2 regions of the Streptomyces sp. NPDC014891 genome follow, and region 1 is predicted to be linked to the other one. Evidence: predicted binding sites of a transcription regulator. Region 1 holds the regulator's gene; the other holds the start of a gene.
The links. The regulator HrcA, encoded in region 1, represses chaperone genes, less so after heat shock. The targets are predictions, from matches to a motif close to TTNGCACTCNGNNNNNCNGAGTGCNAA.

Region 1 (8,072 bases):
GAGACCGACGACGACTGGCGGGCCTCCCTCGACGCGGCCCTCGGCGCCGGACCCGACCACATCAGCGCCTACGCGCTGATCGTCGAGGAGGGCACGCAGCTCGCCCGCCGCATCCGGCGCGGCGAGGTCCCCATGACCGACGACGACGTCCACGCCGACCGGTACCTGATCGCCGAGGACGTCCTCTCCGCGGCCGGCTTCGCCTGGTACGAGGTCTCCAACTGGGCCACCTCCGAGGCCGGCCGCTGCCTCCACAACGAGCTGTACTGGCGCGGGGCCGACTGGTGGGGCGCGGGCCCCGGCGCCCACAGCCACGTCGGCGGCGTCCGCTGGTGGAACGTCAAGCACCCCGGCGCGTACGCCGCCGCGCTGGCCGCGGGGAAGACCCCGGGGGCCGGACGGGAGCTGCTCTCCGAGGAGGACCGGAGGGTCGAGCGCGTCCTCCTCGAACTGCGGCTCAAGGAGGGCGTCGAGCTGTCCCTCCTCAAGCCGGCGGGCCTCGAAGCCTCCCGCAGGGCCCTCGCCGACGGGCTCCTGGACGCCGGCCCCTACGCGGCGGGCCGGGCGGTGCTGACCCTGCGCGGGCGCCTGCTCGCCGACGCCGTGGTGCGGGACCTCGTCGACTAGAGCCGTTCCGGCGAGCGCGCCGGGTCCGCGGCGGCGTGGCCCGGTCCGGCCCTCCCCGGCCCCCGACCCGTCCGACTCGGGGCTCGACGTGGCGGGCGCGCCACCCGACCCCGGCCCGCCGGGACGCGCCCGTTCCGGTGGCCCGGACTCCACCCCGCCGGGCCGGCTCCCGCGGATCCCTACGGCGCCGTCACGAAGTCGATCAGCTCCTCCACCCGGCCCAGCAGCTCCGGCTCCAGATCCTTGTACGAGGTCACCCGCGACAGGATGTGCTGCCAGGCGGCGCCGGTGTTCGCGGGCCAGCCCAGGGCCTCGCACACGCCCGTCTTCCAGTCCTGGCCCCTGGGGACGCGAGGCCAGGCCCGGATGCCCACCGACGCCGGCTTCACCGCCTCCCAGACGTCGATGTACGGGTGGCCCACGACCAGCACGTCCGGCGAGGTCACCCGGGCGGCGATCCGCGACTCCTTCGAACCCGGGACCAGGTGGTCGACCAGGACGCCCAGGCGGGCGTCCGGCGCGGGGTCGAACTCCGCGACGATCGACGGAAGGTCGTCGACGCCCTCCAGGTACTCCACGACGACGCCCTCGATGCGGAGGTCGTCGCCCCAGACGCGTTCCACCAGCTCGGCGTCGTGCCGGCCCTCCACGTAGATCCGGCCGGCGCGCGCCACGCGGGCCCGCGCCCCGGGGACGGCCACCGAGCCCGAGGCCGTCCGGCTGGGACGGACGGGCCCGGCCGACGGACGGACCAGGGTCACGACCCGGCCCTCCAGGAGGAAGCCCCGCGGGTCCAGCGGGAACACGCGGTGCTTGCCGAAGCGGTCCTCCAGGGTCACCGTCCCCGCCTCGCAGCCGATCACCGCCCCGCAGAAGCCGGTGGTGACCTCCTCGACCACCAGGTCGCGGTCGGCCGGCACCTCGGGAACGGGCGCCGAGCGCTTCCAAGGGGGTGTCAGATCCGGGTTGTAGCTGCGCATGGGCTCGTTCCTGTCCGGGGCGGCGCGGTGTCAGGGGTGCTGCCGGGGGTCCGGGGGTCGTCCCCCGGGAGGTGCGGTCAAGGGGGTGTCAGATCCGGGTTGTAGCTGCGCATTCGGGCGACGTTATGCGACGGAGAAGCGCGTTGCCAGTTCCTCCCGCTGGAGTCGTACGAACGCGGCGTCCACCACCGCGCCGTGCCCCGGGACGTACACCGCGTCCTCGCCGCCGAGCCGCAGCAGCCGGTCGAGCGCGTCCGGCCAGCGGGCGGGGATCGCGTCCGGGCCCGCCTGCGGCTCGCCCGACTCCTCGACCAGGTCGCCGCAGAAGACCACCTCCCGCTCGCCCGGCACCAGGAGCACCAGGTCGTGGCCCGTGTGGCCGGGGCCGACGTTGGCCAGTAGGACCTGCCGGCCGCCCAGGTCGAGCGTCCACTCGCCGGAGACCACGTGCCGCGGGGCGACCAGGACGTCCGCCGCCGCCTCCGCGGCCTCCGCGTCCATGCCCTGCGCGACCGCGTCCGCGCGCATCTCCTCCCGGGCCCGCGCCCCGCCCAGCAGGTCGTCCGCGCCCACCGCGCCGAAGACCTCGGCGCCCGCGAAGACGGCCGTGCCGAGCACGTGGTCGAAGTGGGGGTGGCTGAGTGCGATGTGCGTCACCTTTCGGCCGCCGGTGAGCGCGGCGATCTGCGCCCGCAGCTCGGCCCCCTCCGCGAGCGAGGACCCCGTGTCGTACAGCAGCACCGCCCGTGTGCCCAGGGCCAGACCCACGGTGGCGTCCCAACCGGGCAGCCGTCGCCGCCCCACCCCGTCGGCGAGCCGCTCCCATCCGTGCGCTTCCCAATCGATGTCCATGGGGCGACGCTAACGGGTGCGGGCGCCGCCACCTTGCCAGGAGCGACGCCCGCCGCCGTACACTGGCCGGGGGATCGCTGGCACTCGGACAGGGCGAGTGCCAAAAGCGGAGCAACCGGAACGACGTCGACAGCTGGAGGTGCGCGCGATGCTCAGCGAACGCAGGCTCGAGGTACTGCGCGCCATCGTCCAGGACTACGTCGGGACGGAGGAGCCCGTCGGCTCCAAGGCGCTCACCGAGCGCCACAAGCTCGGCGTCTCGCCCGCCACCGTGCGCAACGACATGGCCGTCCTGGAGGAAGAGGGCTTCATCGCCCAGCCCCACACCAGCGCCGGCCGCATTCCGACCGACAAGGGGTACCGCCTCTTCGTCGACCGGCTCGCCGGCGTCAAGCCGCTGTCGACGCCCGAGCGCCGGGCCATCCACAACTTCCTCGACGGCGCGGTGGACCTGGACGACGTCGTCGGCCGCACGGTCCGGCTGCTCGCGCAGCTGACCCGGCAGGTCGCCGTCGTCCAGTACCCCTCGCTGACCCGTTCGACGGTCCGGCACGTGGAGCTGCTCTCGCTGGCCCCGGCCCGCCTGATGCTGGTGCTCATCACGGACACCGGACGCGTCGAGCAGCGGGTCGTGGACTGCCCCGCGCCGTTCGGCGAGACCTCGCTGGCCGACCTGCGGGCCCGGCTCAACAGCCGGGTCGTCGGCCGCCGGTTCGCCGACGTGCCGCAGCTGGTGCAGGACCTTCCCGAGTCCTTCGAGGAGATCGAGGACCGCGCCACGGTCTCGTCCGTGCTCGCGACCCTCCTGGAGACCCTGGTCGAGGAGCACGAGGAACGGCTGATGATCGGCGGTACCGCCAATCTCACCCGCTTCGGCCCCGACTTCCCCCTGATGATCAGGCCCGTGCTCGAAGCACTGGAGGAGCAGGTCGTGCTCCTCAAGCTGCTCGGCGAGGCCAAGGAATCGGGCATGACCGTACGGATCGGGCACGAGAACGCCCACGAGGGGCTGAGCTCCACGTCCGTCGTCTCGGTCGGCTACGGTTCGGGCGGCGAGGCAGTCGCCAAACTCGGCGTGGTCGGACCGACCCGCATGGACTACCCCGGAACGATGGGAGCGGTACGCGCAGTGGCACGTTACGTCGGACAGATCCTGGCGGAGTCGTAAGTGGCCACGGACTACTACGCCGTACTCGGCGTGCGCCGCGACGCGTCCCAGGACGAGATCAAGAAGGCGTTCCGGAGGCTCGCGCGCGAGCTGCACCCGGACGTCAATCCCGATCCCAAGACGCAGGAACGCTTCAAGGAGATCAACGCCGCCTACGAGGTCCTCTCGGACCCGCAGAAGAAGCAGGTCTACGACCTGGGCGGCGACCCGCTGTCGGCCTCCGGCGGAGGCGGCGCGGGCGGCTTCGGGGCCGGTGGCTTCGGCAACTTCTCCGACATCATGGACGCCTTCTTCGGCACGTCCCAGCAGCGCGGCCCGCGCTCGCGGACCCGCCGCGGCCAGGACGCCATGATCCGGCTGGAGATCGACCTCAACGAGGCGGCCTTCGGCACCACCAAGGACATCCAGGTCGACACGGCGGTCGTCTGCACGACCTGCTCCGGCGAGGGAGCCGCGCCCGGCACCTCCGCGCAGACCTGCGACATGTGCCGCGGCCGCGGTGAGGTCTCCCAGGTCACCCGGTCCTTCCTGGGCCAGGTCATGACCTCCCGTCCCTGCCCGCAGTGCCAGGGCTTCGGCACCGTCGTCCCGACCCCGTGCCCCGAGTGCGCGGGCGACGGCCGGGTCCGGTCCCGCCGCACCCTCACGGTCAAGATCCCGGCCGGTGTCGACAACGGCACCCGGATCCAGCTCGCGGGCGAGGGCGAGGTCGGCCCCGGCGGCGGCCCCGCCGGCGACCTGTACGTCGAGATCCACGAGACGCCGCACGAGACCTTCCAGCGGCGCGGTGACGACCTGCACTGCACGGTGACCATCCCGATGACCGCGGGCGCGCTCGGCACGAAGGTGCCGCTGCAGACCCTCGACGGCGTCGAGGAGATCGACATCCGGCCGGGCACCCAGTCCGGCCAGTCGATCCCGCTGCACGGCCGCGGCGTCACGCATCTGCGCGGGAACGGCCGGGGCGACCTGATCGTGCACGTCGAGGTGCAGACCCCGGGCAAGCTGGACGCCGAGCAGGAGCGCCTCCTGCGCGAACTGGCCAAGCTCCGCGGCGAGGAACGGCCCACCGGGCAGTTCCAGCCGGGGCAGCAGGGACTGTTCTCGCGGTTGAAGGACGCGTTCAACGGGCGCTAGGCCGGAGAATCTCCGGACGGAAGGGGCGGTGGCCGCGGATCGCGGCGACCGCCCCTTCCGCCGACCCGGGCACGGGTCGGACGCCCGCCGCGGGCCGCCGGAGCCGGGCCTCCGTGACCTGACGGACGGATTCGGCCCGGAAGCAGGCGCATGGCACGATGCCCATATGTCCACCACCGCACTGAACGATCTCTCTCGGTTCCCGATCGTGCAGGCCCCCATGGCGGGTGGCGCCTCCTCCCCCGAGCTGGTCGGAGCCGTGTCCGCGGCCGGGGCGCTCGGGTTCCTGGCCGGCGGGTACAAGACGGCCGGCGGCCTCTACCAGGAGATCAAGCAGCTGCGCGGACTCACCGCGCGCCCCTTCGGCGTGAACCTCTTCCTGCCGGACTCCGGACGGCCCGCCGACCCCGCCGCCGTCGAGGTCTACCGGCACCAGCTCGCGGGCGAGGCCACCTGGTACGACACCCCGCTCGGTGAGACCGACGACCACCGCGACGACGCGTACGACGCGAAGCTGGCGATCCTTCTGGAGGACCCGGTCCGGGTCGTCTCCTTCACCTTCGGCTGCCCCACGCCCGAGGTCCTGGCCTCCTTCGCGCGGGTCGGGACGTTCACGATCGTGACCGTCACCTCCGCCGACGAGGCCCTCGCCGCCCAGCAGGCCGGGGCGGACGCCGTCTGCGTGCAGGGCGCCGAGGCCGGCGGACACCAGGGCGGCTTCCGCGACGACCCCGCCGAGGACGCCCCGGGCACCGGGCTGCTCACCCTGCTCGGCCTGGTCCGCGAGAGCGTCTCCCTGCCGGTCGTCGCGGCCGGCGGCATCATGCGCGGCGCGCAGATCGCCGCCGTCCTCGCCGCCGGGGCGGACGCGGCCCAGCTCGGCACCGCCTTCCTCCGCTGCCCCGAGTCGGGAGCCCACGCCCTGCACAAGCGGGCCCTGACCGACCCGCTGTACACCCGGACCGTCCTCACCCGGGCCTTCACCGGAAGACCCGCGCGGGGCCTCGTGAACCGCTTCGTCCGGGAGCACGGGCCGTACGCCCCCGCCGCCTATCCCGAGATCCACCACCTCACCGCCCCCCTCCGCAAGGCCGCCGCCGCCGCGGGCGACGCCCAGGGCATGGCACTGTGGGCCGGTCAGGGCCATCGGCTCGCCCGCGATCTCCCCGCCGGGCAGCTGGTCGAGGTACTGGCCGCCGAACTCGACACCGCTCTCTCCGAGCTGCCCCACAGGAGCGCCTCATGACCGCACCCGTCTTCGTCGTCGACGCCGTCCCCGGCCCCGGGACCTTCCTCCTCGACGGACCCGAGGGCCGCCACGCCGTCTCGGTGAAGCGGCTGCGGGCCGGCGAGGAACTCGTCCTCGCCGACGGCCGGGGCCGCTGGGCCGCCTGCGCGGTGCTCGCCGCCGAGGGCAGGGACCAGCTCACCGTGCGGGTCGACGAGGTCCACGAGGACCCGGAGGAGGAGCCCCGGATCACCGTCGTCCAGGCGCTCCCCAAGGGCGACCGCGGCGAACTCGCCGTGGAGACCATGACGGAGACCGGGGTGGACGCGATCGTGCCGTGGGCCGCCTCCCGCTGCATCACCCAGTGGAAGGGCGACCGGGGCCTCAAGGCGCTCGCCAAGTGGCGGTCCACCGCGCGCGAGGCCGGGAAGCAGTCGCGCCGGTCCCGGTTCCCCGAGGTCGCGGACGCCATGACCACCAAGCAGGTCGCCGCCCTGCTCGTCGGCGCGGACTTCGCGGCGGTGCTGCACGAGGACCGCGAGCACCCCAGCGGCGCGCTCGCCACCGCCGAACTCCCGGAGAAGGGCTCGGTCGTGCTGGTCGTCGGGCCCGAGGGCGGGGTGTCCCCGGAGGAGCTCGCCGCGTTCGAGGCGGCCGGGGCGAAGCCGTACCGGCTCGGCCGGAGCGTGCTGCGGACCTCGACGGCGGGTACGGCGGCGACGGCCCTCGTCCTGGGCCGCACGGGCCGCTGGAGCTGAGCGGCACTCCGGCGGGACGCGCCCGGCTCAGGCCCTTCCGGGCCGATGCCGACGTCAGGCGGTCGCGGGCGGGGACGGCGCCGCGAGGGCGTCGTAGAGGGGCCAGCCGTCCTCGTCGCGGATGCCGTGGGCGGTCGGGAGCAGACCGCGGGCCGCGGCCTCGTCGAGGAAGCGGCGGGCGACCCCCGGTTCGTTCAGGTTGAGGACGGCGCCGGGGCCCGTCGAGGCGATGTCGCCGGCGCCGAAGGGGTAGCCGGACACGATGCGCCCGGGGCCGTCCCGGAAGACCAGGCGGAGCTGGGCGTGGCGGTCCGCCGCGCGCCGCAGGGTGAGGAAGGTCAGGCAGCCCGGTGAGTGCCGGTGCCCGACCGTCCACAGCCACACCTCGGAGCCGACCGTCAGTCTGCGCGGCACGCGGTCCCGTCTCATCCGGCGAAGTGTACGGAGGGGCACCGGGGCGCACCCGGTGGACGGCGGGCCCCGCGCCCTCCTTAGGCTGACCGCATGGCCGACGAGTCCCCCTTGATCCGCAGTCTGCGCGCCGCCGTGGCCGCCGCGCCCGGTGACGTGCCCCTGCGCCTCCACTTCGCCGAACTCCTCCTCGCCGAGGGGCGGACCGACGAGGCCGTGGCGGAGGCGGCCGTCGCGCTCCAGCACGCGCCGGGGGACGCGGACGCGCGGGCGCTGATGGTGCGGGCCATGGGGCTGCCCCCGGCCGCCGGGCCGACCGGACCCGCCGCCGCCGGTCCCGCCGCACCGGCGAGGCCGGGGGAGCCGACCGGGCCGGGCACGGACGGGGAGCCGCCCGCCGGGCCCGCCGCCGCAGCCGGGGGCGAGGCCCCCGCCGGTTCCGGCTTCGACTGGGACGCCGCCGAGCAGCAGGTCCAGGACGTCGTCGGCCCCCGCTTCCTGGAGGACCCGCAGGCCGCCGAGGGCGCCGGTGCCGGCGGGGACGCCGACGCCTGGGACGTCGACGCGCCCGGAGCCGTACGCCTCGCCGACGTCGGCGGCATGGAGGAGGTCAAGGACCGCCTGGAGGCCGCCTTCCTCGCGCCCATGCGCAACCCCGAACTGCGCAGGCTGTACGGCAAGTCGCTGCGCGGCGGCCTGCTCCTCTACGGGCCCCCCGGCTGCGGCAAGACGTTCATCGCCCGGGCCGTCGCGGGTGAGCTGGGCGCCAACTTCCTCACCGTCTCGCTCTCCGACGTCCTCGACATGTGGATCGGGGCGTCCGAGAAGAACATCCACGACATCTTCGAGACGGCCCGCCGCCAGGCCCCCTGCGTCGTCTTCCTCGACGAGCTCGACGCCCTCGGCGCCAA
Region 2 (8,072 bases), on a different contig from region 1:
GGACGGCCCTACGGCTACGTCACCGACACCGCGCCGCGGATGCCGGAGGGCACCGCGTACGGCACCTACCCGGTCCTCGTCGAGTACCGGCAGTCCGGCGGCACCGTCCAGAAGTGGACCGGCGGCACGTACGCCCACAAGCTGCACACCGGCGTCTCGGACCTGTCCTTCGACCGGAAGACCACGAGCCTCACCGCCCGGAAGGTCGTCCTCTCCGGTCGCGCCACCACCTGGGACCCGGTCACCGGCACCGTGACCCCGGCCCGCGCCGGAACCTCCGTCAAGGTCACCGTCCACACCTACACCGACACCTGGAAGGAGCTGACCGGCACGGCCACCACCGGCTCGGACGGCTCCTTCACCCTGCCGTTCACCCCGAACGGCGCGATCACCCGCGGCACGGCGACCGTCGTCGCCCCCGCCGCCGACACCGTGCCCGGCGCGCCCGCCCCCGTCCCCGAGGTCGGCATCGAGAAGACCACCTACCGGATCGCGGCCCGGCTGGACAAGTACCGCGTCGCGAAGGACACGAACGTCACCGTCACCGGCCGCGTCGAGCAGCTGACCCCGGACGGCTGGAAGCCGTACCCCGGCGCCCCGCTCGTCACCACGAGCAGCCGGCCCGACTTCACCCTCGCGGTGAACGGGCTGATGGGCCGGGGGGTTTCGGCCGCCGACGGCACGTTCTCCTACGGGGCGCGCGCCACCTACGCGACGGGGGTCTACACCTCCCTCGCGCCGTCGGTCTACTACCGGTCCCGCGCGTACGACGAGGGGACCATCGCGGTCCCCCAGCCCTTCTCCTTCACCCACTGGGGCATCACGCTCGACGAGTACGGCAGGGTCCGCGGCACCGGCCGCATGACGACCCAGGCCTCCTGCGGTGACCAGACCGTCTCCCTCCAGGCCTCCCTGGACAACGGCCGCACCTGGCGGAACCTCGCCGGAGCCCGGGCGAGCGGCGGCACCGCCGGCTACTGCCCCTTCGAGGTCTCCTCCCAGGGCTACGTCAACGCGCTCTACCGGCTCCACCACGCCGAGACCGACCAGATGACCGCCCGGACCACCGGCAGCATCCGGCTCGGCCGCGTGCCGACCCGGTTCTCCGCGTTCGCCATCAGCCCCTCCCGCCCGTACGTGAACGCCAAGATGACCGTCTCCGGCACCCTCCAGCAGCAGAGCGGCGGCGTCTGGAAGCCCCTCAGGGGAGCCAAGGTCACCCTCCTGTTCAAGCCCAAGGGCGAGACCGAGTGGTACTGGGTCACCCGGAACGTCGCGACCGGCGCCGACGGGAAGTTCAGCTTCCGCGCCACCAACTACGGCGACGGCTCCTGGGCGTTGGTGAAGCAGTCCGCGAACGGCTACTTCTACAGCGAGACGAAGGCGAAGTACATCGATGCGCGCTGACCACCGGCGGACCACCGCCCCTCTCGCCACGGCCCTCGCCGCGGTCCTGCTCGGCGCAGGCGGCGCGGCCGCGACCCCGGCGCAGGCCGCCGGCACCCCCTCCTCCCTCGGCATCGGCCCCGCCGTCACCGACAGCCACCAGCGCGGCGCCTTCGGCGTCTCCGCCTGGACCGACACCCCCGGTGCCACGGTCACCAAGGTCTCCGCGACGCTCCGCAGGGGCGACACGGTCGTCGAGATCCCCTCGGTCCCCGCGTACGCGTGGGACAAGGGCCGCTTCGGCCTGGGTCAGGCCCCGCTGAAGCTGACCGAGGACGGCGGCACGATCCCCGCCCTCGGCCGGTACGCCATCGACGTCACGGCCACCGACTCCCTCGGCAACACCCTGACCCGCACCGACGCCGGCGTCCTCGACTTCACACTCAGGCCGCAGCTCGAGTTCGCCTTCTCCGCCCCCGGCTGGGACGACCGCACCACGGTCCCCACCGGCACCCTGACCGGAGTCCAGCCCGGCTCCGGGGACATCGTGCCGATCACCGGGCGGACGGTCGACGTCCAGCGGAGGACACCCCCGGCGAGCCCGGTGCAGTCACCCGTCACCGACGCCACCGGCACCTTCACCGGCGAGGCGTACCAGGACGTCCGCCCCGGCGACGAGTTCCGCGTGGCCTACACCGAGGACAGCGAGGAGGTCCACGGCAGCGCCGGATACACCCGCACCCTCTACACCTGGCGCCCGCACGTCGTGACCGTGAAGGCCGCCGCGGACCGCACACGGGTCCTCCCCGGGCAGCAGGCGACCGTCACCGGGCGGATGACCGACCCGGCCCGCGGCGCCGCACCGCTGGCCGGCCAGCAGCTCCAGATCGGCCCGGCCCGCGGCGGTTCCCTCGACCCGGTGTTCGCCAAGGTCGTCACGACCGACGCGGACGGCCGGTTCACCGCGAGGATCCCGTCCCTCCCCGGGCAGTACGTCGACAGCTGGACGGCCGTGCCGGTCGACCCGTACCAGAGCTTCGGCACCGCCTCGGTCGGGGGCCGGCTCGCCATGCCGCAGGAGGCACGGGTCCTCCTCAACTCCCGCTCCCTGGCGGCCGACGCCACGGTCACCGCGACCGGGACGCTGCGCGCCACCTACGACCCGGAGGCCTCCTTCGGCGCGGAGCCGCTCCTCCTGGAGGTCTCCTCCGACGGCCGGTCCGGCTGGCGGCGGATCGGCTCCGCCACGGCGGACCGCTCCTACGCCACCACCGTCCGGGGCAGCAGCCGCGGCGGCTGGTACCGGCTCCGGCACCCGGCGACGGACGCCCTCGGCGACGCCGTCAGCAACACCTTCCGCCTCGTCCGCACCGAGACCCGGATCACCGGCGCGAACGCCGGTCCCGAGCCGGTCCGCAAGGGCGCCTACGTCACCATGACGGGCACCCTCCAGCACTACACGAACCACAGCTGGCGGACGTTCGGCAGCGGCTCCGTGGCCCTGCAGTTCCAGGCCAGGGGCTCGACGACCTGGCGGCAGGTCGCCACCGGCCGGCCGGCCGCCGACGGGAGGATCTCGCTCCGGGCGAAGGCGACCGTGGACGGCACCTGGCGGCTCCGCTCCTACGGCGACGCCACGCACTTCACGTCGCCGTTCTCCTGGGCGGACTACCTCGACGTCCGCTGACCACGGGGCCGGGACCCGTTTCCGGTCCCGGAGGCCCCGGAAGCGCCCGAGGGCGGCACCCCCCTGCAGGGGAGTGCCGCCCTCGTTCCGTTCTCTCGCGGCCCGCTCACGCGTTCCGCGGTGAACCGCCGATCCCGGAGGATCAGAAGTCCATGTCACCGCCCGGCATGCCGCCGCCGGCCGGCGCGGCGGCCTTCTCCGGCTTGTCGGCGATGACGGCCTCGGTGGTGAGGAACAGCGCGGCGATCGACGCGGCGTTCTGCAGCGCGGAGCGCGTGACCTTCGCCGGGTCGATGATGCCCTCGGCGATGAGGTCGACGTACTCGTTGGTCGCGGCGTTGAGGCCGTGGCCGACGGGCAGGTTGCGGACCTTCTCCGCCACGACGCCGCCCTCGAGGCCGGCGTTGACGGCGATCTGCTTGAGCGGGGCCTCCAGGGCCAGCTTCACGATCGCGGCACCGGTGGCCTCGTCGCCGGCGAGGTCGGCCTCGAGCTTCTCGAAGACGGTCGACGCCTGGAGCAGGGCCACGCCACCGCCGGCGACGATGCCCTCCTCGACGGCCGCCTTCGCGTTGCGCACGGCGTCCTCGATGCGGTGCTTGCGCTCCTTGAGCTCGACCTCGGTCGCGGCGCCGGCCTTGATGACGGCCACGCCGCCGGCCAGCTTCGCGAGGCGCTCCTGGAGCTTCTCGCGGTCGTAGTCCGAGTCGGAGTTCTCGATCTCGGCGCGGATCTGGTTCACGCGACCGGCGACCTGCTCGCTGTCACCGGCACCGTCGACGATGGTGGTCTCGTCCTTGGTGATGACGACCTTGCGGGCGCGGCCCAGCAGGTCGAGGCCCGCGTTCTCCAGCTTCAGGCCGACCTCCTCGGAGATGACCGTGCCGCCGGTGAGGATGGCGATGTCGTTCAGCATGGCCTTGCGACGGTCGCCGAAGCCCGGGGCCTTGACCGCGACGGACTTGAAGGTGCCGCGGATCTTGTTGACGACCAGGGTCGACAGGGCCTCGCCCTCGACGTCCTCGGCGATGATCAGCAGCGGCTTGCCCGACTGCATGACCTTCTCCAGGAGCGGGAGCAGGTCCTTCACGGAGGAGATCTTGGAGTTGACGATCAGGAGGTAGGGGTCGTCGAGCGACGCCTCCATGCGCTCCATGTCGGTGGCGAAGTACGCCGAGATGTAGCCCTTGTCGAAGCGCATGCCCTCGGTGAGCTCCAGCTCGAGCCCGAAGGTCTGCGACTCCTCGACGGTGATGACGCCTTCCTTGCCGACCTTGTCCATCGCCTCGGCGATGAGCTCGCCGATCTGGGTGTCGGCGGCGGAGATGGAGGCCGTGGAAGCGATCTGCTCCTTGGTCTCGACATCCTTCGCCTGCTCGAGCAGGGCGCCGGAGACGGCCTCGACGGCCTTCTCGATACCGCGCTTGAGGGCCATCGGGTTGGCACCCGCGGCGACGTTGCGCAGGCCCTCGCGGACGAGCGCCTGGGCGAGAACGGTGGCGGTGGTCGTACCGTCGCCGGCGACGTCGTCCGTCTTCTTGGCGACTTCCTTGACCAGCTCGGCGCCGATCTTCTCGTACGGGTCCTCGAGCTCGATCTCCTTGGCGATGGAGACACCATCGTTGGTGATCGTGGGGGCGCCCCACTTCTTCTCGAGGACGACGTTGCGGCCCTTGGGGCCGAGGGTGACCTTGACGGCGTCAGCGAGCTGGTTCATGCCGCGCTCGAGACCGCGCCGGGCCTCCTCGTCGAACGCGATGATCTTGGCCATGTGAAGTGGTCCTCCCGGACATGGGGTGGATAACGCTCCAGGACCGCGCCGACGCCCGCGACGGACGGCCTCCGCGACTCCGCGTGGTTCCTTGCCCCACCCGGCCGGCGGCCTCGTCTGCCCGATCCTCGTAGCACTCTCACCTTCCGAGTGCTAACGCCAATGATTAGCACTCGCCCTATGAGAGTGCAAGCGACTCTCGATGATCGGGATACGGGGAGGGGGGTGACGGGAGGGGCGCGCGGGGGGCGTGGAACGGCTCCGGACCAGGCACGGAGCGGTGCGGGGGGGGCCGGGGAACGCGCGAGGGGTCCGCATCCCCTCAGGGATGCGGACCCCTCGACGGCGTTGCGTCGGTGGCCGATCGCGCCGCGCTCAGACGGCGAGCTTGACCATGTCCGCCTGCGGACCCTTCTGGCCCTGCGAGATCTCGAACTCGACTCGCTGTCCCTCTTCGAGGCTGCGGTAGCCATCCATCTGGATCGCGCTGTAGTGGACGAAAACATCCGCACCACCGTCGACCGCGATGAAGCCGTAGCCCTTCTCCGCGTTGAACCACTTGACGGTGCCCTGAGCCATGCCTAACTCCCCTATTACTGGCCCTTGCGCGGGACCCGCACTTCGCGGAACCCGGGTCAGACCCTGCGCCGGAACGCGTCGACCGCGGCTGAATGTATCTGCCCAACTGCCCTCTGCAACAGGTCATTCGAGCGAGAATTCTGGGCGTCCTGGAAAGACGAATTGGGGAGATTCCCTTGGATGACCGGGCAAGTCGGGCCCGGCAAAGCGCGCAGAAGGTACACAACGCGCACACACTTTGGCTGCTTCTTGTCGTGCGGGGACGCATTCTCATATGCGCCCGGCATGGGCAGCGGAGGGGACTTCCCCAACTCTACCGCGCTCAACCATGCAGAATTGCCCCTTCCGCTTTTACGCGCGGAAGGGGCAATTCAAGAGAGACGGGACGACCGGTGGTCCCGGAGGGGCTCAGCAGCCTCCGGCGACGGCCGGGATGATCGAGACGCCGGCGCCGGCCGGGGTGGCCGTCTCCAGGCCCTGCTCGAAGCGCACGTCGTCGTCGTTCACGTAGACGTTGACGAAGCGGCGCAGCTTGCCCTGGTCGTCGAGGACGCGGGCGGCGATGCCCGTGTGGTTCTTCTCCAGGTCCGCGATGACCTCGGCGAGGGTCGCGCCCTCGGCCTGGACCTCGGACTGCCCGCCCGTGTACGTGCGGAGGATGGTGGGGATGCGGACGTTCACGGCCATGTCTTCGTAACCTTTCAGTGGGCCTGGAGTGCGGACGGGCTCAGTGGGCGAGGCCGGCGTCGCGGAACGCGTCCAGGCTCGGGCGGATGGTGACGGTCGCCTGAGAGGTGTCGGCCACCGCGTCCAGGGTCTTGAGCCCGTCGCCGGTGTTGAGGACGACCGTGGTGAGGTTCGGGTCGATCAGGCCGTTCTCGACGAGCTTCCGCGTGACGCCGACGGTCACGCCGCCCGCGGTCTCGGCGAAGATGCCCTCGGTCTGCGCGAGGAGCTTGATCGCGTCCACGACCTGCTCGTCGTTCACGTCCTCCACGGCGCCGCCGGTGCGGCGGGCGATGTCGAGGACGTACGGGCCGTCGGCCGGGTTGCCGATCGCGAGGGACTTGGCGATCGTGTTCGGCTTCTGCGGGCGCACGACGTCGTGTCCGGCCTTGTAGGCCGCGGACACCGGGGAGCAGCCCTCGGCCTGGGCGCCGAAGATCTTGTAGGGCTTGTCCTCGACGAGGCCCAGCTTGATCAGCTCCTGGAGGCCCTTGTCGATCTTGGTGAGCTGGGAGCCGGAGGCGATCGGGATGACGAGCTGGTCGGGGATGACCCAGCCGAGCTGCTCGCAGATCTCGTACGCCAGCGTCTTGGAGCCCTCGCCGTAGTACGGGCGGAGGTTGACGTTGACGAAGCCCCAGCCCTCGCCCAGCGGGTCGCCGATGAGCTCGGAGCAGAAGCGGTTGACGTCGTCGTAGTTGCCCTCGATGGCGACGAGGTCACCGCCGTAGACACCGGCCATGACGACCTTGCCCTGCTCCAGGTCGTGCGGGATGAACACGCAGGAGCGGAAGCCGGCGCGGGCGGCGGCGGCGCCGACGGCGCCGGCCAGGTTGCCGGTGGAGGAGCAGGAGAGGGTGGTGAAGCCGAAGGCGCGAGCGGCCTCGATGGCCTGGGCGACGACCCGGTCCTTGAAGGAGTGGGTCGGGTTGCCGGAGTCGTCCTTGACGAAGAGCCTGCCGGGGGCGACGCCGATCTCGCGGGCGAGGTTGTCGGCCTGGACGAGCTTGGTCCAGCCCGGGTTCAGGTTCGGCTTGTCGGCGACGTCGGCGGGGACGGGCAGCAGCGGGGCGTAGCGCCAGATGTTGGCGGGGCCGGCCTCGATCTGCTTGCGCAGCGCCTCGGGGTCGCCGGTGGGGAGGTCGTAGGCCACTTCGAGCGGTCCGAAACAGAGTTCGCAGGCGAAGATCGGACCGAGCGGGAAGACTTCACCGCATTCGCGACAGGAGAGTCCCGACGCGGGACCGAGGTCGACCGAGGTGGCGGCGGGGGAAGCAGTCTGTACAGCCATGGAGGCGAGGCCCTTTCTCCTCATCTTTCCCATGACGAATTTTTCGCCATGAGACGGATTTGGCACCTTCCCTAGCCGGGGGCCTCGATGGAGTACGAGACGAACCGACTGGAGGGTTGCCGGGGCTTCAACGGGCCGTTTCCCTCTGCCCCTCTGGATGAGCGGTATTCGATTGTGAAGCGCGGTGGACTTTCGTTCCTGCGCTCCGACGCGGTCGGCACCCCGACGTGCATCGGGCATCCGCGTTGTTCAAGACTGTAACCGAAGGCCCGGACGCTTGGACCGGCCGTCCGAACCGCGAGATGGAGATCACGTGCTGGAAGAGGTGGAACGCTGGCTGGACCGGCGGTCCTGGTCCGTGGCGGACCGGCCGCTGGAGCGGATCCTCGCCGCCAAGCGGAACACGAAGGTCAGCGTCGTCCTGCCGGCGCTGAACGAGGAGGCGACGGTGGGGGACATCGTCGCCGTGATCCGGCGCGAGCTGATGTCGGAGGCGGTGCCGCTCGTCGACGAGCTGGTGGTGGTCGACTCGGGTTCCACGGACCGCACGGCGGAGGTGGCGGCCGCGGCCGGGGCGCGGGTGGTGGCGCGGGACGCGGTGCTCCCGCGGATACCGGCCGTGCCGGGCAAGG

Region 2: a site for HrcA is predicted at 5,011-5,037, ahead of groL (chaperonin GroEL). Genes of this name have one in related genera too.

The regions. Positions count from the first base shown of each region.
Region 1 covers NZ_JBIBWF010000002.1:383,242-391,313, reverse strand. Annotated here, with positions in the region: gene hemW (radical SAM family heme chaperone HemW) at 1-627, shown strand, start outside; gene ACF09E_RS06400 (DUF3097 domain-containing protein) at 807-1,607, opposite strand; gene ACF09E_RS06395 (MBL fold metallo-hydrolase) at 1,731-2,459, opposite strand; gene hrcA (heat-inducible transcriptional repressor HrcA) at 2,608-3,627, shown strand; gene dnaJ (molecular chaperone DnaJ) at 3,628-4,764, shown strand; gene ACF09E_RS06380 (nitronate monooxygenase) at 4,931-6,010, shown strand; gene ACF09E_RS06375 (16S rRNA (uracil(1498)-N(3))-methyltransferase) at 6,007-6,750, shown strand; gene ACF09E_RS06370 (hypothetical protein) at 6,805-7,179, opposite strand; gene ACF09E_RS06365 (ATP-binding protein) at 7,255-8,072, shown strand, end outside.
Region 2 covers NZ_JBIBWF010000007.1:155,909-163,980, reverse strand. Annotated here, with positions in the region: gene ACF09E_RS21430 (hypothetical protein) at 1-1,407, shown strand, start outside; gene ACF09E_RS21425 (hypothetical protein) at 1,397-3,073, shown strand; gene groL (chaperonin GroEL) at 3,216-4,844, opposite strand; gene ACF09E_RS21415 (cold-shock protein) at 5,220-5,423, opposite strand; gene ACF09E_RS21410 (MoaD/ThiS family protein) at 5,832-6,110, opposite strand; gene thrC (threonine synthase) at 6,151-7,464, opposite strand; SAM riboswitch class I at 7,458-7,604, opposite strand; gene ACF09E_RS21400 (glucosyl-3-phosphoglycerate synthase) at 7,754-8,072, shown strand, end outside.